Regions from separate parts of the Mesorhizobium sp. C432A genome, predicted to be linked through region 1. Evidence: predicted binding sites of a transcription regulator. Region 1 holds the regulator's gene; the other holds the start of a gene.

The links. The regulator LexA, encoded in region 1, represses DNA repair genes until DNA is damaged. The targets are predictions, from matches to a motif close to TGTTCNNNNTGTGTTCNG.
Region 2: NLY33_RS06055 (ImuA family protein) is a predicted target of LexA. The motif match lies at 2,866-2,883, and genes of this name have one in related genera.

What each region holds. Positions count from the first base shown of each region.
Region 1 is NZ_CP100470.1:4,024,536-4,042,936, reverse strand. Features, by position in the region: gene NLY33_RS19585 (L,D-transpeptidase) at 1-663, opposite strand, end outside; gene secG (preprotein translocase subunit SecG) at 865-1,353, opposite strand; gene tpiA (triose-phosphate isomerase) at 1,550-2,320, opposite strand; gene NLY33_RS19570 (peptidylprolyl isomerase) at 2,468-4,363, shown strand; gene trpD (anthranilate phosphoribosyltransferase) at 4,395-5,405, shown strand; gene trpC (indole-3-glycerol phosphate synthase TrpC) at 5,409-6,221, shown strand; gene moaC (cyclic pyranopterin monophosphate synthase MoaC) at 6,224-6,706, shown strand; gene NLY33_RS19550 (molybdopterin molybdotransferase MoeA) at 6,707-7,912, shown strand; gene NLY33_RS19545 (hormone-sensitive lipase) at 7,958-8,788, opposite strand; gene NLY33_RS19540 (AMP-binding protein) at 8,955-10,580, shown strand; gene kynA (tryptophan 2,3-dioxygenase) at 10,577-11,413, shown strand; gene kynU (kynureninase) at 11,519-12,766, opposite strand; gene NLY33_RS19525 (GntR family transcriptional regulator) at 12,935-13,699, shown strand; gene lexA (transcriptional repressor LexA) at 13,905-14,687, shown strand; gene NLY33_RS19515 (ComEC/Rec2 family competence protein) at 14,681-17,137, opposite strand; gene arr (NAD(+)--rifampin ADP-ribosyltransferase) at 17,250-17,666, opposite strand; gene gltX (glutamate--tRNA ligase) at 18,131-18,401, shown strand, end outside.
Region 2 is NZ_CP100470.1:1,275,143-1,279,555, forward strand. Features, by position in the region: gene NLY33_RS06045 (error-prone DNA polymerase) at 1-374, opposite strand, end outside; gene NLY33_RS06050 (DUF6504 family protein) at 371-1,849, opposite strand; gene NLY33_RS06055 (ImuA family protein) at 1,791-2,843, opposite strand; gene NLY33_RS06060 (metallopeptidase family protein) at 3,065-3,487, shown strand; gene NLY33_RS06065 (DUF1737 domain-containing protein) at 3,652-3,858, opposite strand; gene NLY33_RS06070 (HpcH/HpaI aldolase/citrate lyase family protein) at 3,898-4,413, opposite strand, start outside.

The DNA of each region.
Region 1 (18,401 bases):
TTCCGGCTTCACCTTGAACTGCTTCTTGGCTTGCCGCTTGGCGAGAGCCTGGTCGAGCGCGCGCGTTTCGGGGAGATAGGCAATCGACGAGGCAGAGGACGTGCCGCCGAACAGGCCGGCGAACAGTCCGCCGCTCGTCGGCTTCTGGCCCGGGGCCTCGCTGCGCAATTCGCCATTGTTGCCGGTCAGCGCGATATTCATCGCTTCGGCCGGAAGCGGTTCAGCCGATTCGATCGGCTCGATCGGCGCGATCGGGTCAACCGGAGCGATGATCTTGGTGGTCTTCTTGCCTGGCTTGGCGTCGGCAACCACGACCGGCTTGCCCTTGCTTGCCAGGAACGCCTGGCGCTGGGCATCGGCCCTGGCTTTCGCCGCATCGCGCATCGCCAGCTTGCGGGCCTCGAGCGCCTTGACGCGGGCGAGATCCCTGTCGGCGGCGATCTTGTCTTCGAGCTTGCTGATCTGAGCCAGATCATCCGGGCTCGGGTTTTTCTTCTTCTTGAGAAGCTTCAGCTGCGTCGCATCGCTCTTGGCGGCGACGTTGATGACAGCGGTTTTGCCAACCGCCTGCGGTGAGGTCATTGCCGGAGTGCCGGCGAAGACCGCGGAGCTCATGCCGAATACGGCACAAAACCCCATGAAAATGAAGCTGCGAAGCTGCATGGCGAAGATCCGATCGTTCAATGCTTGTTGCCCACGGCGTCGCCCGGCGCCCCCCAAGGGCGCAGAAAGTGCCGCCGGCAATCTATAATCGAAGTGGCGTACGGGCCTCAAGCACGGGGTGCGGTCGAATCTTCGTGATCGTGTGCCATTTGCCGCGACTGTGTTGAAACAACAACAGATCGCGGCATCTGACGCTACCGACTACTGGTTCGGAACCTGCGGTGTCACCGGCAAGGTAACGCCATTGGTAGCCGGCGGCGTAGCCGAATCGGTTGCAGGTGGCGTCGCCGGAGATGGAGCCGTCGCCGGGGCCGTGGTGGCGGGCGGCGTGGTGGCGGCGCCGTTGGCCGCGGGCGCGGCCGGTGCGGTGTTGCCCGAAGGCGGCGTCGGCGCCGTCGTGCCGGGCAACTGATTGAGCACGCCGTTGCCGCTGTCGGCCGGCACGCGGTCGAGAATGTCGATCGGTTTTTCGCCATAGCGGGCAACGATCGAGAGTGTCAGCGACGTCACGAAGAAGGCCGCGGCCAGGATCGCCGTCGCCCGCGTCAGCGCATTGGCGGCGCCACGCGCGGTCATGAAACCGGAACCGCCGCCAATGCCGAGACCACCGCCTTCGGAGCGTTGCAGCAGCACCACGCCGACAAGGGCGAGCACGACCATGAGGTGGATGACGATCAGTACGGTTTCCATATTTTATCCTGGCAAGCCCTGCCGCTCCCTGGCGATCAGGGCCGGTGATTTGGAGGCGGCTCCATACAATGCTTTAACGGCATTTCCAAGCCCGTGGCCGGAATATGGGAAGCAATGCGCCCTTTGCAACGATTTCCGCCGAACTGCTGCGTTCATAAGTCTATGACCGAACTGGTCGGCAACGAAATTCCGGGGCCTACGAGATATTCTGGTATGCCTCGGCGATGGCGAGAAAGTCGGACGCCTTCAGGCTGGCGCCGCCAACCAGCGCGCCATCGACGTTTTTGACGCCTAGCAGTTCGACAGCGTTGGACGCCTTGACCGAGCCGCCATAGAGGATGCGCATCTTGCCGGCCACGGCTGCGCCGAGCGCTTCCGCCAGTTTTTGGCGGATATGCGCGTGCGCCTCCGCCACGTCTTCGGCGGTCGGCGTCAGGCCGGTGCCGATAGCCCATACCGGCTCGTAGGCGATAACGGTGTTGGCGGGCGTTGCGCTCGGTGGCACCGAGCCGGCGACCTGGCGCGATAACACGTCGAGTGCTGTGCCCGCTTCGCGCTCGGCCTTGGTCTCGCCGATGCAGATGATGGCGACGAGCCCTGCCCGCCACGCCGCCGAGGCCTTGGCGAGGACGATGGCATCGTCCTCGCTGCGCTGTTCGCGGCACTCGGAATGGCCGACAATGACGTGGCTGGCGCCCGCATCCTTCAGCATCTCGGCTGAGACGCAGCCGGTGAAGGCGCCGCTTTCCTTGATGTGGCAGTCCTCGCCACCGGCCCGCACCGGCGTGCGCGACAGGATTTCGACGGCGCGCGACAGTAAGGTCGCCGGCACGCAGACCAATGCTTCGGTCTCTGCGTCGAGCCCGCTCATGAAGCCGTTGCCGATCATCCTGAGCTCGTTCAGCGAAGCGCTGGTGCCGTTCATTTTCCAGTTGCCGGCAACGAGCGGTCGAATTCCTGGCGTCATGGGGATCTGGTTCTCCGGGCGACATTGGGGTCTCGCCCTCCCTATCAAAATCAGGCCACAAAGCAATCGACAGTGAGCCGGAAGGGCGCTATTGCGCTTGTTTCAGACTCGGGCGCACGCAAAACTGCGCAAAAATCGGAAGTAACAATGCTTGGTATATTGAGAAGCGCGGCAGGGACCTGGGTCGCGAAAGCCCTGCTGTCGCTGCTGGTGTTGAGTTTCCTTGCCTGGGGCGTCACCACGCGGATGACGGGCGGCTTCCTGGCTGGCCATCATGCGGTGATCACCGCCGGCAGCACCACCGTGTCGATCACCGAGTACCGCCTCGCCTACGATCGCCAGATCGCCATGCTGCAGCAGCAGATCGGCCAGCGCATCAGCCGCGACCAGGCCAAGGCCTATGGCATCGACAACCAGGTGCTGGCTCAGTTGGTGTCCGGCGCCGTCCTTGACGAACAGGCGCGCAAGCTCGGGCTTGGCTTCTCCAAGGACAGGCTGGCCGAACTGACGCGGCAGGAACCCGCCTTCCAAGGCCCGAATGGCCAGTTCGACCGCCGGCTGTTCGAATCCCGGCTGCGCGAACTGGGAATGCGGCCGGAGGATTATCTGAAGAACCGGGCTCAGGTGGCGGTGCGCCAGCAGATCGTCGAAGCGGTTTCGGACGGCCTCAAGGCTCCGGACACCTTCTTCAAGGCAGTTGCGCTCTATCGGGGCGAAGACCGCACCATCGACTATCTGATCTTGCCAAAGGCGTTGGTGGAGCCCATCGAGGCGCCATCCGACAGCGTGCTTCAGGCTTATTTCGAGGCCAACAAGAAAACCTACGCGGCGCCAGAATACCGCAAATTCTCCTATGTCCGGCTCGAGCCCGAAGACATCATGGATGTCAGCGCCGTAACGGACCAGCAGGTCAGCGACGACTACAACAAGAACAAGGGCCGCTACACCACGCCGGAAATGCGCACCATCGAACAGCTGGTGTTCCCTTCCGCGGACGCCGCCAAGGCGGCATCCGATTCGCTGAAGACGGGCGCCACTTTCGACAAGATCGTCACCGCGCAGGGCAAGACCCCGGCCGACACGCTGCTCGGCACGCTCTCCAAGGATAAGATCACCGACAAGGCGGTCGCCGATGCCGCATTCGCGCTTGCCGTCAACGAAGTCAGCCCGGTCGTCCAGGGCGCGTTCGGTCCGGTGCTTTTGCGCGTCACCGAGATCAAACCGGAAACGGTGAAGCCGCTGGCGGAAGTGTCAGACCAGATCCGAAAGGATCTGGCGCTCGGCGAAGCAAGCCGCATCCTGCTCGACGTGCACGACAACTACGAAGACACCCGCGCCGCCGGCAGCACGCTGGCCGAAGCCGCCGCCAAACTGAAGCTCAAGGACGTCACCGTCGAGGCCATAGACCGCACCGGCCTCAAGCCGGACGGCACCATCATCAAGGACCTGCCGGCATCGCCGGACCTGATCAAGGCGGTGTTCGAGGCCGAGCCCAACACCGAGAATCAAGCCCTGACCACGCCTAACAACGGCTTCGTGTTCTATGAACTGACATCGATCACGCCGGCTCGCGACCGCACGCTGGACGAAGTCCGCCAGCGCGTGGTGGCGGACTGGACGACAGAGGAAACGACCAAGCGGCTGACCGCGAAAGCAGACGAACTCGACAAGCGCCTCAAGGCTGGCACCACACTCGACGTCATCGCCGGCGAACTGAAGCTTGAAAAGCAGACCAAGCGCGGCGTGAAGCGCGAGGCCGACGATGTCGATTTCGGCAAGGAGGGTGCTGCTGCGATGTTCGGGGTCGGCGAAGGCGGCACCGGGCTGATCCCCTCGCCCACCGGCGACGGCCAGATCCTGTTCAAGGTCGCCGAAGTGTTCGAGCCGGCCGGAGCCGACGCCAGCTCGGTACCCGACGATGCGCAAAAATCCTTCACGCAAGGCATGTCCGACGATCTGCTCGACCAGCTGGTGGCGCAGTTGCAGACGCAGTACGCCGTCAGCGTCGACCAGGCCGCCGTTTCCCAAGCCCTCGCCCAATGAATGGCCTTAGCCCAATGAACGTCTTGGCCCAATGAGCGCCCTGAAGACCCATATCGCCAAGGTCGCCACGGGAACCGGGCTTACCTTCGAGGAAGCGCGCGAAGCTTTCGACATCATCATGTCTGGCGACGCGACGCCGGGCCAGATCGGCGGCTTCCTGATGGCGTTGCGCGTGCGCGGGGAGACCGTGAGCGAGATTTCCGGCGCCGTCGCCACCATGCGTGCCAAGATGCTGCGCGTCGAAGCTCCTGAGGGCGCCATCGACATTGTCGGCACGGGCGGCGACAATTCGCATTCAGTCAACATCTCGACCGCTTCGGCCTTCGTCATTGCCGGCTGCGGCGTGCCGGTCGCCAAGCACGGCAATCGCGGCCTGTCGTCGCTGACGGGCGCTGCCGATGTGCTGGTCGCGCTCGGCGTCAAGATCGATATCCTGCCAGAGGTGATCGGCCGCTGCATCCAGGAGGCCGGCGTCGGCTTCATGTTCGCGCCGGCGCACCACCCTGCGATGAAGCATGTCGGCCCGACCCGCGTCGAGCTCGGCACGCGTACCATCTTCAACCTGCTCGGACCGCTGTCCAATCCGGCTGGCGTCAGCAGGCAGATGGTCGGCGTGTTCCTGCCGGAATGGATCGTGCCGGTGGCCGAGACATTGAAGGCGTTGGGCACCGAGCATGCCTGGGTGGTCCATGGGGATGGCTATGACGAAATCACCACCACCGGCGAAACGCAGGTGGCGGAACTGGCCGGCGGCGAGATCCGCCATTTCAGGCTCACCCCGGAAGCCGTCGGCCTGCAGCGCCACACCAAGGACGAGTTGCGCGGCGGCGACGCCGCCTACAATGCCACGGCGTTGCGCGACATGCTGAGAGGTGCTGCCGGGGCCTATCGCGATACGGTGCTGATGAACGCCGGCGCCGGCATGGTGGTGGCCGGCAAGGCGACGACGCTTGCCGACGGCATGGCCGCGGCCACACAGGCCATCGACAGCGGCCGGGCGCTGGGCGTGCTCGACAGGCTGGTCGAGATTTCGAACGGATGAGCCGTGGCTGACATTCTGCGCAAGATCGAGGCCTACAAGCGCGACGAGATCGCGGCGGCGAAGGCGCGGATACCGTTGGCCGAGATCAAGGCGCGAGCCAAGGATGCCGACGCACCGCGTGGCTTTCGGAGGGCGCTTGAGGCGAAGCGCAGATCGGGCAGCTTCGGCCTGATCGCCGAGATCAAAAAGGCAAGCCCATCCAAAGGCTTGATCCGTGCCGATTTCGACCCGCCCGCACTGGCGCAGGCCTATGAGAAAGGCGGTGCCGCCTGTCTTTCGGTGCTGACCGATGCGCCATCCTTCCAGGGCGCGCCGGAATTTCTCACCAATGCACGCAAGGCAGTGTCCCTGCCCGCGCTGCGCAAGGATTTCCTGTTCGACCCTTACCAGGTCTACGAGGCTCGCGCATGGGGCGCCGATGCCATCCTGATCATCATGGCCAGCGTCGATGATGCCTTGGCGAGCGAATTGGAAGCGACCGCGTTCGAACTCGGCATGGACGCGCTGATCGAGGTGCATGACGAGGCCGAGACGCAGCGCGCGGTAAAACTCTCGTCGCAGCTGATCGGCATCAACAACCGCAATCTCAGAACATTCGAGACCAGCCTCGAGACCTCGGAACGGCTGGCATCGATGGTGCCGGGCGGCCGATTGCTGGTCAGCGAGAGCGGAATTTTCACCCACGACGATTGCTTCAGGATGCAAAAGACCGGCATCAGCACCTTCCTCGTCGGCGAGAGCCTGATGCGGCAAGAGGATGTCGCTGCGGCAACGCGGCTGCTTTTGACAGGCAAGGCGAAAGCAGAGGCCATCTGAGGATGGCAGCCGCCCTCACCCATCTCGGCGCCAAGGGCGAGGCCAACATGGTCGATGTCGGCGAGAAGGCGGAGACGACGCGCACGGCGGTCGCCGAGGGCTTTGTCTCGATGCGGGCCGAAACCCTGAAGATGATCCTCGACGGCGACGCCAAGAAGGGCGATGTGCTGGGTACCGCGCGCATTGCCGGCATCATGGCTGCCAAGAAGACGCATGAGCTGATCCCACTCTGCCATCCGCTGCTTTTGACCAAGGTGTCGGTCGACATCGAACCGGACACCACGCTGCCCGGCCTCAGGGTCACCGCGCTCGCCCGCGTCACCGGCAAGACCGGGGTCGAGATGGAGGCGCTGACCGCGGCATCTGTCGCGTGCCTGACCATTTACGACATGGCCAAGGCGGTCGACCGCGCCATGGTGATTTCCGGTATAAAGCTGGTGGAAAAGACCGGCGGCAAGTCCGGCGACTACAAGGCGGGTTCGTAAATGGCGCTGGTTCCGGTCGCCGAGGCGCTTCAACGCCTACTCGACGGCGCTGTGGCGTTGCCCGGTGAAAGCGTCGCGCTGGCGGATTCGGCCGGCCGGGTGCTGGCGGAGCCGGTCGTGGCGCTGCGTACCCAGCCGCCTTTCAATGCATCTGCCATGGACGGCTATGCCGCACGGGCGCGGGATGTGGCGACCCTCCCGGCGAGGCTTTCGGTGATCGGCAAGGCGCCTGCAGGGCGAGGCTTTGACGGCGCTGTAGGTAAGGCGGAAGCTGTGCGCATCTTCACCGGCGCGCCGCTGCCGGAAGGCGCAGACACCATCGTCATCCAGGAGAATGTCCGCGATCTCGGCGGTGGCCGGATCGAGGTCACCGAACCGACGGCGAAGAACCGTAACATCCGCCGCCTTGGACTGGATTTTGCCCAAGGCGACGTGCTGCTGGAGAAAGGCCGCGTGCTCGATCCGGCTGCATTGTCGCTGGCGGCGTCGGCCAATCATCCCCGGTTGAACGTGGTGCAACGGCCGCTGGTCGCCATCATCGCCACCGGCGACGAATTGCTGCCACCGGGTAGCGAACCTGGCCCCGACCAGATCATCTCGTCCAACGCCTATGGCGTCGCTGCTGTGGCGCAGTCGGTCGGCGCTCGCGCGCTCGATCTCGGTATAGCGGCCGATCGCAAGGAAGCGATCGCGGCGCTGGTGAAAAAGGCGGTCGATGCGAAAGCCGACGTCATCGTCACGCTCGGCGGCGCCTCGGTCGGCGACCATGATCTCGTCCATGACGTGCTGACCGGCGAAGGCATGAACCTCGACTTCTGGAAGCTCGCCATGCGCCCGGGCAAGCCGCTGATGTTCGGGCGGCTGGGCGATATCAGGTGCATCGGCCTGCCCGGCAATCCGGTGGCGAGCCTGGTCTGCTCGCAATTGTTCCTGAAGCCGTTATTGGCGCAGCTCGGCGGCCGTCCCCACCGGCAGGACATCCGCCAGGCTCAGCTTGGCGCCGCGATGCCGGCCAATGATCTAAGGCAAGACTATGTGCGCGCCGTGGTCCGGGAAGAAGCCGGCGCATTGGTGGCGACGCCGTTCGGCATCCAGGATTCCTCGATGCTGAGAATGCTGGCCGACGCCACCGGCCTGATCGTGCGCGAGCCCTTCGCTCCGGCGGCAGAAGCAGGCGCTGCTTGCAGCGTTCTGATGTTGCGCTGAAGGTCGCGGATCCAAGCCGTTAATTCCAAGAGATAAGACTGGTTGTTACTCCGCCAGCAATGTCCGCGTCAGCGGATGTGTCGGATCGGCAAGCCCGTCGACGATGCTGAAATGATGCCGGTCCGGCTCGACCACTGTGCTGGTCGTGGCGCCGAGGCCGATCCAGATGTTGGCAAGCAGCGCATTCTGGCGCAGGAACTCCGCCCGCTCGCCGCCGCCGGCCCAGCAGGTGATGCGCGCGCCCTGCATGGGGCGCAGCAGAACCGGGCTTTCGGCCAGTGCTTCCGCTTCATCGATGGCCAGTGTCGCGTTCATCCCCGTCCGCATGATCGGCCGCAGATCATGAACCCCGGAGATCGAGACGACATTGCGTATGCGGCCGGCCACATCGGCGGCCAGAGGCGTCGTTGTCGTCACCATCCTGGAGGCGAGATGGCCGCCGGCGGAATGCCCGGTCAGGATCACCGGCCCGCCGACCATCGTCGCCGCCTTGCCGATCGCCGCCGCGATTTCCCTGACGATGCCGGAAATGCGTATGTCGGGACAAAGCGTGTAAGTCGGCATTGCCACGGCAAAGCCATTGGCAACCGCGCCGTTGGCCAGATGCGACCATGGCTTGTTGTCGAACGCCTTCCAGTAACCGCCATGGATGAAGACGACGAGCCCTTTGGGCATGACATCGGGAAGGAACAGATCGAGCCTGTTGCGCGGGCTGTCGCCATAGGCGATGTCGAGCTTGGCCCGACCGGACGCCGACATTGTGTCGCGAAAAGCCTGTGCCGGTGTGTCCCACGCGGCCGGCCAGCGATTGCTGCCGGCAATGTTGTCGCCGTTGGCGTAGGCATTGTCCCAATCGGCAACACGATGTTGGAGCATCTGCATCCCTCCCGGATGGCTTCAGTTCAGTCGACAGGAATGGCCGCCGAACAGGGCGGCGTCAATCCTGCGACCTAAAAACATTTTAGGCTTGAAACAAATTTCGACTGGTGCGATCCTGCGCCTTGTTCAGCCATGGGCGCGAGGCAGACAGGGGCAGCCGAAAATGCTTGGGCCATCAGCGCATATCGACACATTCACGCGCGACAACCTGCCGCCGCCGGAGCAATGGCCGGAGTTTTTGCTCGACGGCTTCGACTATCCCGACCACATAAATGCCGGCGTCGAATTGACCGACAGGCTGGTCGAAAAAGGGTTCGGCGACCACACCGCGCTGATCGGCAATGGCCGCCGCCGCACCTACAAGGAACTGTCCGACTGGACCAACAGGCTCGCCCATGCCCTGGTCGAGAATTATGGCGTCAAGCCGGGCAACCGGGTGCTGATCCGCTCGGCCAACAACCCGGCCATGGTCGCCTGTTGGCTGGCCGCCACCAAGGTTGGCGCGGTGGTCGTCAACACCATGCCGATGCTGCGCGCCGGCGAACTCGCCAAGATCGTCGACAAGGCGGAAATCACGGTTGCGCTTTGCGATACAAGGCTGATGGACGAGATGACCGCCTGCGCCAAGGGCAGTGCGTATCTCAAGCAGGTCATTGGCTTCGACGGCACGGCCAACCATGACGCGGAACTCGACCGCGCCGCCCTCGACAAGCCGGTCACCTTCACTGCCGTCAACACCGGCCGCGACGATGTCGCCCTGCTCGGCTTCACCTCCGGCACCACCGGCGTGCCGAAGGCGACGATGCATTTCCACCGCGACCTGCTGATCGTCGCCGACGCCTATGCCCGCGAAATCCTGGAGGTGACGCCCGACGACATCTTCGTCGGCTCCCCGCCCCTTGCCTTTACCTTCGGTCTTGGCGGGCTCGCCATCTTCCCGCTGCGTTTCGGCGCCGCGGCGACGCTGCTGGAACAGGCGACGCCACCCAACATGATCCACATCATCGAGACCTACAAAGCGACCATTTCCTTCACCGCTCCAACCGCCTATCGGGCCATGCTCAAGGCCATGGATCAAGGCGCTGACTTGTCCTCGCTGCGCGTCGCGGTTTCGGCGGGCGAGACGCTGCCGGCGCCTGTCTTCGAGGAATGGACTGAGAAGACCGGCAAGCCGATCCTCGATGGGATCGGCGCCACCGAGATGCTGCATATCTTCATCTCCAACCGCTTCGACGACATGAAGCCGGCCTCCACCGGCAAACCCGTCGGCGGCTATCAGGCACGCATCGTCGATGACGAGATGCGGGAGTTGCCGCGCGGCTCTACTGGCCGGCTGGCGGTGCGCGGCCCGACCGGCTGCCGCTACATGGCCGATGCCAGGCAAAAGGACTATGTCCGCGACGGCTGGAATCTCACCGGCGATACGTTCACGCAGGACGAGGATGGCTTCTTCCACTTCGCCGCGCGTTCCGACGACATGATCGTCAGCGCCGGCTACAACATCGCCGGCCCCGAGGTCGAAGCGGCGCTGCTCTCGCATCCCGACGTCGCCGAATGCGCGGTGACCGGCGCCGAGGACGGTGAACGCGGCCAGATCGTCGAGGCGCATATCGTGCTTGTGCAAGGTGTTTCGCCGGACGCATTGACCGTCAAACGCCTGCAGGACCACGTCAAGGCAACGATCGCGCCCTACAAATATCCGCGTTCGGTGAAGTTCATCGACGCCTTGCCCAAAACCCAGACCGGCAAGATCCAGCGCTTCCGGTTGCGCGCGGAGAAGAGCAATTGATTAAGCCGCACGATCCGGCGTCCGATGGCGCGCAGATGTCGTTCAAGGAGCGGATGTCCTACAGCGACTATCTGCAGCTGGACAAGGTGCTCGATGCGCAGGCGCCGCTGTCTTCGGCCCATGACGAGATGCTGTTCATCATCCAGCATCAGACATCGGAATTGTGGATGAAGCTCGCTTTACACGAGATCGGCGCCGCGATCCGCTCTATCCGCGCCGACCGCCTCGAACCGAGCTTCAAGATGCTGTCTCGCGTCGCGCGCATCTTCGAGCAGCTCAACAATGCCTGGGACGTGCTGCGCACGATGACGCCAAGCGAATACACCGAGTTTCGCGACGCGCTCGGCCAATCCTCGGGCTTCCAGTCGTGGCAGTACCGCGCCATCGAGTTCATGGCCGGCAACCGCAACCTAGCCATGCTCGGGCCGCACAAGCACCGGCGCGATCTTACGGACAGGCTGGAAGCGATCCTGGCCACGCCGTCGCTGTACGACGAGGCGCTTCTGCTTTTGGCGCGCAATGGCTTCGACATCGGCGCCGATGCCGGGCGCACGGACTGGCGCGAGACGCGCGGTGAGAACGAAGACGTGCTGGCTGCCTGGCAAACCGTCTACCGCGACCCGCAGCGCTACTGGATGCTCTACGAACTGGCCGAGAAGCTGGTCGACTTCGAGGATTACTTCCGCCGCTGGCGCTTCAACCACGTCACAACGGTCGAGCGCATCATCGGCTTGAAGCGCGGCACCGGCGGCACCTCAGGCGCCTCCTATCTGAAGAAGATGCTGGAGGTCGTGCTGTTTCCGGAGCTCTGGACGGTCCGCACCCGGCTCTAGAGCATTTCACCGTTTAACGGAAACGGCGAAATGCTCTAGCTCTTTGATTGACGCAATTTCGGACGGAAAACCGCTTCACACTTTTCCTGAAATTGCTCTGGTTTCTCACGTAACCGCGGTCTTCACCGCGAAGCGGGCGTCCTGCCAGGCGCCGGTGCGCAGAATATCCTCCAGGACTTCGACCGCCTGCCAGACATCGCCATATCCGACATAGAGCGGCGTGAAGCCGAAACGGATGGTCGACGGCGCCCGGAAATCGCCGATCACGCCGCGCTCGATCAGCGCCCGCATCACCTGATAGCCATGCGGGTGGAGGAACGACACCTGGCTGCCGCGCTGGCTGCCGTCGCGAGGACTTTCCAGTTCAAGCCGGTAGGCGCCGCATCTGGCTTCGACGAGCTGGATAAACAGGTCGGTCAGCGCGATGCTTTTTCTGCGCACCGCCGCCATATCGACGTCGTTCCAGATATCGAGCGCGCCCTTGAGCGCCCGCATCGACAGCACCGGCTGCGTTCCGCACAGGAAGCGGCGAATGCCGCTGCCGACGGCAAAGCCCTGCTCGAAGGCAAAGGGCCGCGCATGGCCCCACCAGCCGCTGAGCGGCTGGTGGGCATCGTCATGGTGGCGCTCGGCCGCGTAGATGAAGGCCGGCGAGCCCGGGCCGCCATTGAGGTATTTGTAGGTGCAGCCGACGGCGAAATCGGCATTGGCACGGTCAAGTTCGACCGGCAAGGCGCCGGCCGTGTGGCAGAGATCCCAGATGATCAGCGCGCCGGCGTCATGTGCCTTGCGCGTCAGCGCCGCCATGTCGCGCAACTGGCCGGATTTGTAGTTGACGTGGTTGACCAGGATGACGGCAACGCTGTCGTCGATCAGCTCCTCGATTGCGGCCGCGTCGACGCCCTCCAGCCGCAGCCGCGTTCCCGGCCGGGTCGAGGCGACGCCTTCGGCCATGTAGAGGTCGGTCGGGAAACTGTCGCCCTCGGCAACGATGACCGACCGATCCGGCCGCATGCCGAGCGCTGCGTGCAGCAGCTTGTAGATGTTGATCGAGGTTGTGTCGCAGACCACCGTCTGCCCATCAGCCGCGCCGATCAGTCGCCCGAGCTGATCTCCGAGTTCCACCGGCATGTTGAACCAGCCGGCGGTGTTCCAGGCGCGAATGAGGTCGTGCGCCCATTCCTGCGTGGCGGCCTGCTGCAGTTCGCTGAAGACGACCGCTGACGCGGCGCCCAGGGAATTGCCGTCGAGATAAATCACGCCTTGCGGCAAGACAAAGCGTTCACGCATGGAGCGCAGCGGATCGGCGGCATCCATTGCTTCGATTGTAGCGAGATCGGGTGTCGTGCTCATGATCCGGCGCCCCTCCATGGACAAACGCGCGCGGCGGAGCCTGCCGCCCAAACATGCCGGCGATCTTGAGTGGTCGCCCTTGAACTGTCAAACATTATATATAATTCACCCATTGAAAGGCTTTGATATATAATGATCCGCCCGAGCGTTTATGTCTGATGGATCACGATGCTGGATGACGAGCAGACCTCGAAGACGGAAGTGGCCTATCGCCTGCTCAGGCGCGATATTCTTGCGACCCGGCTGGCGCCTGCCGCGCCGTTGAAGCTGAGCACGCTGCGCAACACCTACGGCATCGGCTGGACGCCGTTGCGCGAGGCGCTGTCGCGGCTGGAGGCGGAACGGCTTGTGACCGCCATCAGCAACCGCGGGTTTGCGGTCGCTCCCGTCTCTCGGGCGGAGCTCGAGGATTTGGCACGTGCGCGGCTGGTGGTCGAACTGCCCCTGCTGGTGGAATCGATCGAGAAGGGCGACCGTGAGTGGGAAGACGCGGTCGTTGCCGCCCACTATCGTCTCTCACGGTGCGGGTCTGTTCTCGACGATCCATCGGATGATGCGGTCGACGCGTGGTACGAAAAACACGATGCCTTCCATGCGGCGCTGCTCAGTGCCGCGACATCCAGCTGGCTGCTGCGCTTCAATGCAACGATTTCCGACCAATTGCATCGCCATCACCGCTTTCTGGGTCTGGCCCCGACGCTGCGCGCCGCCGCCGGCCGCACGGACGGACACCGGAAGGCCGTGGCGGCCCTGCGCGACGCCGTGGCGATCGAACACCATACCGCCCTGATGGAAGCGGCCCTCGATCGCGACGTCGAACGTGCGAAAACTCTGATGACCGCTCACATCGGCTACACGCTGCGGGTCTATGCCCAGAGAGAACCCCGCGCGGATGCTGCGCAGCCCCGTCCGAAAAGGAAGCGGCGATCGTAGCCGACGACGCAGGGCACTTTGTCTTCGTTTCACCCCGTTGCTGGCAACTGGGCGCAGGCGGCGCTCGCAGCGCCGAACGTTACGCTGAACAAAACGTCAACACATTCATTAAACTTTAAAAGGTTGCGGAACACAACTGGAACAGATAGTGTTTGTTCTGGGTTTGTTTTTTCTGATTCTGGTTTCAGAACCCTTGGGGGCCGCGATGCTGACGCGCAAACAACATGAGCTTCTGATGTTCATCCATGAACGCCTGAAGGAGAGCGGAATCCCGCCGTCCTTCGACGAGATGAAGGAAGCGCTCGACCTCGCCTCCAAGTCCGGCATCCACCGCCTGATCACGGCGCTTGAGGAGCGCGGTTTCATTCGCCGGCTGCCGAACCGGGCGCGCGCGCTGGAAGTGCTGCGGCTGCCCGACTCGATCGCACCAGGCCTCAATGCGGCGAGGAAGTTTTCGCCGAGCGTCATTCAGGGCAGTCTTGGTCAAACCGGCCAAGGGCAAGGCGGCCAAGGACAAGGCGCGTTGGGCCAAGGCGGTCTCGGCCGCCAGATCAAGCCGGGCTCGCCGTCGCGTTCGATGTCGGCCGGCAATGACGATGCCGTTTCCGCGATTTCAATCCCGGTTATGGGACGCATCGCCGCCGGCGTGCCGATCGACGCCATCCAGCATCAGACCCATTCGATCTCGGTGCCGCCCGATATGATCATGGGCGGCGAACACTACGCGCTCGAGGTCAAGGGCGATTCGATGATCGAGGCCGGCATTTTCGATGGCGACACGGTCATCATCCGCAATGCCGACACAGCCAGCCCCGGCGAGATCGTGGTGGCGTTGGTCGACGATGAGGAAGCGACCCTGAAACGCTTCCGCCGCAAGGGCGCCTCGATCGCCCTGGAAGCCGCCAACCCGGCCTACGAGACCCGCATTTTTGGACCGGACAGGGTGAAGGTGCAGGGCAAGCTTGTCGGATTGATCCGGCGCTACTGAGCCGGCTTGGGTTTGTACTTTTCACGCTGGTTGTAAGGCGGCAGGCCGCGCGCTTCGCGGGAGAAGCGGCGTTGCTCGTGCCAGTGGCGATACGGCTTGTCGACGGCGAAGCGGATGGTTGGCGCTGCAGCTGCCGATTGCGGATCGAAGAAGACGGCGGCGCTGCCGTCGCGGGCCAGCTGTTTCTTCGTCACGACCAGCACCAGCGGGTCGCGGCACGGATTGTAGGCGGTGGCGTCATCGATGACGATCAGGCTCGCGAAGGCACAGGCCGGCCGCGCCGTCTTGCGGTCTTTCGCAAGCGCTACAATGGCTCCGGAAGGGTGCCGGGCGATACAGAGATCGCCGGTGCAATAGAAGGGCGAGCCGGGCGGCAGATCGAGCGGATCGAGATCGAACCGCGTATCTGTTGACTCGAAAATCTCAGGTGGGATAATGGTTTCGGCCCGCAGCGCCCGTTTCCAATTGTCCGTGGTGAATTCGTTGGAGCGTTCGCGGTTGAGGGCGAGTTCGCCGCCACCGATCGGCATGGCCACCAGATGCGCATCCTCGGATATGAGCACGTCGGGCGTAAGCACCTGCGGCACCGTCAACAGGCCGGCCAGCGCGAAAGGCACGGCCGCCAGCCTGAGCCAGGTGGTGGCCATGGTGGCGATGACGAGGGCGACCGTCACCAGCAGCACCGAGCGGATGGAAATCAACCCGACGGCATCGACCGGCGAGCGCTCGGAAATCCAGGCCGATATGGCGATCATCGCCGTCAGGCCTTTGCCCATCACATAGAGGAACGGTCCGTCGGCGCCGAACGGCATCGCCAGCGCGCTGAGCACGGCAAACGGCATGACGATCAACGATACAATCGGCATCACGGCCAGATTGGCGATCAGGCTGAGCGGCGACACACGCTGAAAATGCCAGATGGCGAACAGCAAGGTTGCACTGCCGGCGATGATCGAGGTCATGGCGAGGCCGCCCATGGCCAGCGCGAATTTTCGCGACAGGAAGCCGACGAAGGAGCGCTTTGCCGGTGGCGTTCTCACCTTGTCGGCGCGGTAATCGGCCCAGCCGGCATAGGCGCCGACAAGGGCGGCAGTGGCGGCAAACGACATCTGGAAGCTGGGACCGACCACCTCGTGCGGCGACACCAGGATGACGGCAATGGCGGAGATCGCCAGATTGCGCATGGTGAGTGCGGCGCGATCAAACAGCACGGCGACAAGCATGACCGCTAGCATGATGAAACTGCGCTCGGCAGCCACCACGATGCCTGAAATGACGAGATAGGCGGCGATGGAGACGAGTGCTGCCACTGCTGCATATTTCTTCACCGGCCGGCGCGAGGAGAAATCCGGAAACAGCGCAAAGGCGCCGCGCAGCAACGCCATGATGGTGCCGGCAACCAGCGCCATATGCAGGCCGGAGATGGAGATGATGTGATAGATGCCGGTGCGCCGCATCGCTTCGTTGACCTCGTCCGGGATGCCGGCGCGCACGCCGACAATCAGCGCCGCGGCAATCTCGCCTTCGGCGCCGCCGATCTTGCCCCTGATATGGTCGGCAATGTTTTCGCGCGCGCTCTCGATTGCCGAGGAGAGCCGCGCGGTCAGCGGCGGCGGTCCCTGCGTAGCAATGGTTTTCGGATTGCCGAGAAAGAAGCCGCTGCCGCCGATACCGGTGAAATAGCTGTCGAAGGAGAAATCGTAGCTCTCCGGCCGCACCGGACCGGTCGGCGGCAACAGCCTGGCATAGCCGGTGATCAGGGAGCCGGCGGTCATATCGGCGGGAACGGTCCGCGCCGAGAGCCTGACCCGCTCCGGGGCGTAGCGCAGCTTGGGGTAAGCGGTCGAAACCACGTCGAGCGTCAGCCTGATGCGCCCGCTCTCCATCTGTTCGAGACTGACGACGCGGCCGGTCAGCCGTGTCTGGATCTCGGAGCCGAGCATCTGCGTTCCGGCGCGCCAGGTCTCGACTTTGGCGGCGACGACGCCGAGCGCGCACAGCATCGCGGCCATGCAGAACAGATGCGTCCTCGGCCGCGATCGCGTGGCGACAGCGCAACATGTCGCCAGCACCACAATGGCGATTGGCTGCGCAAAGCCCGGCTCGCCGGCCAGCGAGAAGTAGACGATGACGCCGGCTGCCAGGAAAACCGGGACCAGCAGGAAGGCGACGCCCCGGTCGAGCTCCGTGTTGGCGGCCACGGCAAGGCTGCGGCGGAGCGCGGGCCATGACGGGCGGCGAAGCCGTCTGCGCAGTCGGGCGATAGATCCGGGCGCTGTGACTTGCGCCGGCAAGGCGTGACCGGGCAGCGCGGGCGCTATGCCGGGATGCGGCTCAGGCAGCGCGAGGGGCAGCGGCTCGGCATAGGGACTATCGGCAAACAGCGAGCGTTCGCTGACGCTTGCCTCGCCGCCTTCGCCTTCCTTCGTGCCCCGGCCACGTCCAGCCATCGGGTCTGCCCCTTGCGCCCCAGACCTCCTATGCTACATGAACGCGCAAAGTGCGAAAGTCCGTGCGGTCGCGTCCACCGCGCCGGAATTGACGATCACTCGCCAAGGACGCTCAATCCTCAATCATATCCCGGCCCTCCGCCCTCAGGCGAGCAAGCCCATCGTGCATTGCCTTCAATTGTTCCGGTGTATGACCCTGCCATTCAGCGAGCTCCCCCAGGATGAGCAACGGATCACGGGAGCGGTAGGATTTCGTCGGATTACCGGGAAATTTTTTATCGGTCAGGTTAGGGTCATCCATAAAAAACCCCGTCGGCTTTACGATGTAAATCCTTTGACGACCGTCACCCGTTGCAAGCTCTGCTCCCCAGATGGCGGCTTCCAGTGTCTGGGTGAAATAGATCCATGACAGTGGTTTACCTCTGAAATTGGAAGGGTGGCCGACGCTCAGCAGATCCCCGGGTTTCAAATCCGCCCGGGTACCATGGTAGAACGGATCACCCTCCGTATGGTCGGCGTTTCTGGTCATCGGTAGTCCTTCTTTCAATCATTCCTCCTTCGTGGCGAGGCCGGACCGCACACAGTTGCGGTGTTCACGATAATGATTGCAGAAAGGTCAATATGCGTGACCAAGCCAACGCTGTCACGGCGGCGTTGTGTCGGGCAGTGCCGCATCCGTGAAGAAATGTCCGCTCGTCAGAGGGGGCTACCACCGTCGCAGCGATGTTCCAGGCACTGTGACGGGCGCTGCAGCCGAATGAAACCCAGACATTGACGCTGCTGCCAAATGAGGTTGCGCGGAGGTGCGAACAGATTTTTGTGCTACAAGGCTCCACCGCCAGTTGACGCAAACGATAATTGCCGACGTGCCCCCGGCCTCATCCAGCCATCGGGTCTGCCCCTTGCGCCCCAGACCCCCTATGCTACATGAACGCGCAAAGCGCGAAAGTCCGCGCGATCACGCTCCGCTTTCCAAGGCTTCCCGAGAGTTCCATGTCCGACACGGTCGTCACCCGTTTTGCCCCCTCGCCCACCGGCTATCTGCATATCGGCGGCGCGCGCACGGCGCTGTTCAACTGGCTGTACGCCAAGCACACCGGCGGCACGATGGTGCTGCGCATCGAGGACACCGACCGCGAACGCTTCAACGAGGCGGCGACACAGGCCATTCTGGATGGGCTGACCTGGCTCGGCCTTTCCTGGGACGGTGAGGCCATATCGCAGTTCGAGCGCGCGCCGCGCCACCGTGAGGTGGCCGAGGAGC
Region 2 (4,413 bases), 2.8 Mb from region 1:
TCGCCCCATTCGAGCAGGTCGCTGCGCTGGAGAAGGGTCGCGCCCTTCTCGTTTTCATCGCGCAAATTGGCTTGCGTCAGCATGCGGCAGAGATGGCCCCAGCCCTTGCGGTTCTGCGGATAGGCGAGAATGTCCGGCGTGCCGTCGCCGAACACCAGGCGGCAACCGGGGTGATAGGCGAGCTTCTCGACCTTGGCCTGCTGCCAGGCGCGCACGACGCCGGCCACCGTGTTGCGGTCTGCCAGTCCGATCGAGGAAAAGCCGAGGAATTTGGCCGCCACCACCAGCTCCTCCGGCTTGGAGGCGCCGCGCAGGAAGGAGAAGTTCGACTGGATGCCGAATTCCGCATAGGGGATGACGGTCAGCGCGTTCATGCGAAGACTCCATGCATGAACCAGCGCGGCGGCACCTGCGGGTTGCCATAGAGGCCTTGCCGGTAGAGCCAGTAGCGGCGGCCGTCGGCATCCTCGATCCGGAAATAGTCACGCGTCGATGTGAGCGGATCGCTTGACGTTTCACGCCACCATTCCGGCGCGATGCGTTCCGGCCCCTCGGCGCGCGCGACCCGGTAGAGCGCGCGGCGCCAGCGGAAATTCATCGGCGGACCCTCAGGCATTTCGGTGGCCGGCACCTCGATCGGCTCGGGCGAACGGAACAGCCGGATCGGCCGTTCCGGCGGGAAGATGGTTGCGCGCGGCGCGTCTTTCGAGCCCGGCTTCCTGAGCGGTGTTTTGCGTTGTGGCGCTTCCGAGAACGGGATGGTGGCGATGGCGCGCTCCGGCAGATGGCTCTCGAGGGCGACCGGTTTCAGCACCGCACTGTCGCCGAGCCTGGCGCGGATGCGGTCGGCAAAGAGTGCCATGTCGGCGCCGTCATCCTCGGTCTCGCCGGTCAAATCGGCCTGCTGCATGTCGAAGCCGGCGGCCGCCAGCACCGAAAGCCGCACCAGGTCGAAGCCGTAGCCGGCATCGATGTCCTGTTCGAGCGCGGCCAGCCGCTCATGGAACAGGCGCTGGATAAGCTTGGGTTCGCGCAACGGTCGCGAGGTACCGACAGCGATGCGGCTGACGGCGCCGTCGACGCGAAACAAAAGCAGCGCCAGCATCCTTGCGCCCTCGCCGCGGCGTTCGAGATCGGCCTTCAGCGTCACCGCCAGCAAGAGCACCAGCCGTTCGATCTCGGCGGTCAGCACGACCGGCTCGGCCAGGTGGCGTTCGACCGAAAGCGGGGCCACGGGCAGGCGCGGCGATACCGCCTCGTCGAGGCGGCCGAGCGCCTGGTCGAGCCGCAACAGCAAGGTCGGGCCGAAGCGACGGGCGAGCGGCGCGCGCGGCGCTGCCATGACCGCGCCGGCGGTCCGCAGGCCGACGCTTTCCAAGCTGGCGCGGATATCGGCCTCGATGCGCAGTGCCGCCAGCGGCAAGGGGGCGAGCAGCGCTTCCTCCTCGCCGGAGACAACGATGCGGTTGCCGCAGAAGCGCGCCGCCGCCCAGGCTGCACCCGGCGTCGCGGCCAACCCTGCGCGGACATCGAAACCCTGCTGGAAAAACCGCGCAAGGATGTCGTCCAGCATGGCGCGCTCGCCGCCGAACAGATGCGTGCAGCCGGTGACGTCGAGATAAAGGCCATCAGTACCGTCGAGCGCCACCAGCGGCGTATAGCGATCGCACCAGTCGGCGAGGCCTTCGAGCAGCCGGCGATCGGCGTCCGGATCGGCCTCGACGATGTCGATCGAGGGATGCATGGCGCGCGCATCGGCAATGCCCATGCCAGGCTTCAGATGCAGCGCCTCAGCCCGCTCGTCGAGGGCCGATATGCGCTGGGCGTTGCGGTCGCGATGGCTGATCACGAGCGGTGGGTGAGATGGCGGCAGATGATCCGAAGGCCGGGAACGCCACGACCGTCCCAGGCGCTGGCGCAGGATCCGTTCTGCCGCCAGATGCGGGAACCACAGCGACAGAATTCTCTGCCCGTTTTTCGCGGGGCTTTCTTTCTTCGAATGCGTGTTCATCGGGGTTCCACTCCAGTGTGAATTGTCCAGGCAGAGCGGTGCGGCTCTTGCCGATGCTGACGGTGAAGGCAGGCCGGCCGATCGAGCCGGCGAGCGACCCGGCGATCGTCCGGCGGCTCGCCGCTGGTGCAGCCGACACGATGAGGCGCACCGGGGCGGCGGTCGGCTCGGCTTCGCCGGCCTGGCGCAGCAGGAACACCGGCCGGCCGGCGTTTTGGGCGCGCGCGTGCAGCCGGCGCGTCGCGGTGAGGTCGAGCCGCTGCGGGCTGCCACGGATTTCGAGGATGATTGCGGCGAGCGCCGTCATCTTCGCGGCCTCCTCGGCTACCCACAGCGCATCGGTGAGTTTCGGCGCCTCGGAAAACAGCAATTGCTCCGGTGCGATACCGAACATGCCCTGCAATCCCCTGGCATAGGGAAAGCCGGCCTCGCGAAAAATCTCCGATGTGCCGATCCACAGCACGGGCAAGGGCTGGCCCTTGAGGATCAGGCTGACAAGCGACAGCACAAAGCCGGCGACGGCCCCGGCATTGCGGGTCTCAAGGCCATGGATTTCACTCAAGGCGGCTTTCGGCAGGCCGCCGCTCAGCGCCGCATCGAGGTGCTCGACGCCGGTCGCCAGGAAAGCATTCGGCGAAGCCACGGCAAGCCCGCGCCGGATGATGGTGACATCGGCATTAGGTTCGGGCGCACCGCCGATAGCGCTGTCAGCGCGCGCACGAGGTCGCTCGCCGGCCGGCGCGGCCAGGCGCTCGGGCAGCGTTCCCTCGATCTTCGCGATCTGGCGGCGCAGGGCAAAAACAGTCTCCCGCGCCACGGCTGATGTCGCCATGACGGTCAATTTCTCTCATAATTGTTCCTGTTATGTTCTTATAGATTCCAGAGGGTGCCGAAAGAGTCAAGCGGAGTCAGAAGGAATTTATTCCTTGATCAAAGGTGGCGAGGCCAACCTTGGACTTTGGTCGCAGCCATTCGGCGCAAAGAATTGGCCAGGTACCCGTCCATTTGCCGAGTCCGGAGGGAAAGCCTATATGCCGGATCAAAGGACAAAGCATGGCCCGCATCTACAAGACCCGCACCTGGCACGATGAACTCTCGCCTTCGATCGAGGAGATCGAGTTTCTGGCGCTGGAGGCGTACGCACATCTGCCCGACGATTTTCGCAAGCTGACCGGCGAGATCGTCATCATGATCGCCGAATTCCCGACCGACGAGATCATGGACGATCTGTCGCTGGAGACGCCGTTCGACCTGCTCGGCCTGTTCGAGGGCCGCGGCATCGCCGAGCGCTGGAACCCGCAGACCGGCGAAGGCCCGAACCGCATCACCCTCTACCGCCGCGCCATCCTCGACTACTGGGCCGAGAACGAAGAGACGCTGGGCGACATCGTCACCCATGTGCTGATCCACGAGATCGGTCACCATTTCGGCCTGTCGGACGACGATATGGAAAAGCTTGAAGAGGCGGCGGAGTAAGGCTGTGCGATATTCAGGTGGCGAGCCGGCCTGCGAACGGCAGCTTCCTGCGCTTCCGGTGCTCGCGTACTTTAAGTACGCTCCGCTCCGGTTCTCGGAAACCACTGTTCTCGGCTCGGCCTGACCTGAATCTCGACACAGCCTGCGTCCGTGCCTGGCAAAGCCTACCAGTCGCTCAGCTTGGTATCCGGCCCGTATTCCTGGCCGTCGATATCCTTCACCACCGCCTGGCCGCAGCGCATCGATTTGGTCTTCTTGTCGTAGGCGTAGGTCGGCGAGCCGTACAGGTGCCAGCCCTTGTTCAGCGCCGCGGTCACCTTGTGGCAGAAGGTTGAATCGTCGGGGGCGGACAAAAAGCGGTAAAGTCTCATGGGTCAGATCCTGTCGTGAGTTCGTCTTTTCGGGGCGGATCATGCGCCGATGGCGGCGGCCTTCGCCAGCAATTTCTCGGCCTGCGCCAGGTGCAGCCGCTCGACCATCCTGCCGTTCAAAGCAATCACGCCCTTGCCGGCATTTTCCGGCAAGGCGAAGGCATCCTTCACCGCGCGCGCCTGGGCCAAGGCTTCGGGCGCGGGCGCAAAGGCTCGGTTGGCGGTTTCGATCTGGGCGGGGTGGATCAGCGTCTTGCCATCGAACCCCATGGCAGCGGCTTCCGTGCATTCGCGCGCAAACGCGTCGAGGTCGCGAAAATCGTTGGAGACGCCGTCGAGCATGTCGATGCCGCCGGCCCGCGCCGCCAGCACCATCTGCATCAGCCAAGGCACGAGGTAGCGCCGATCAGGCGTCGCCAGAATGCCGGTTTCCTTGACCAGATCGTTCGTTCCGGCCACGAAACAAGCTAGGCGCGAGGCCGGGTCGCGGCCGAGTTCGGCAATGGCGCCGATGTTGAGCATGGCCTTGGGCGTCTCGATCATCGCCCAGAGCTT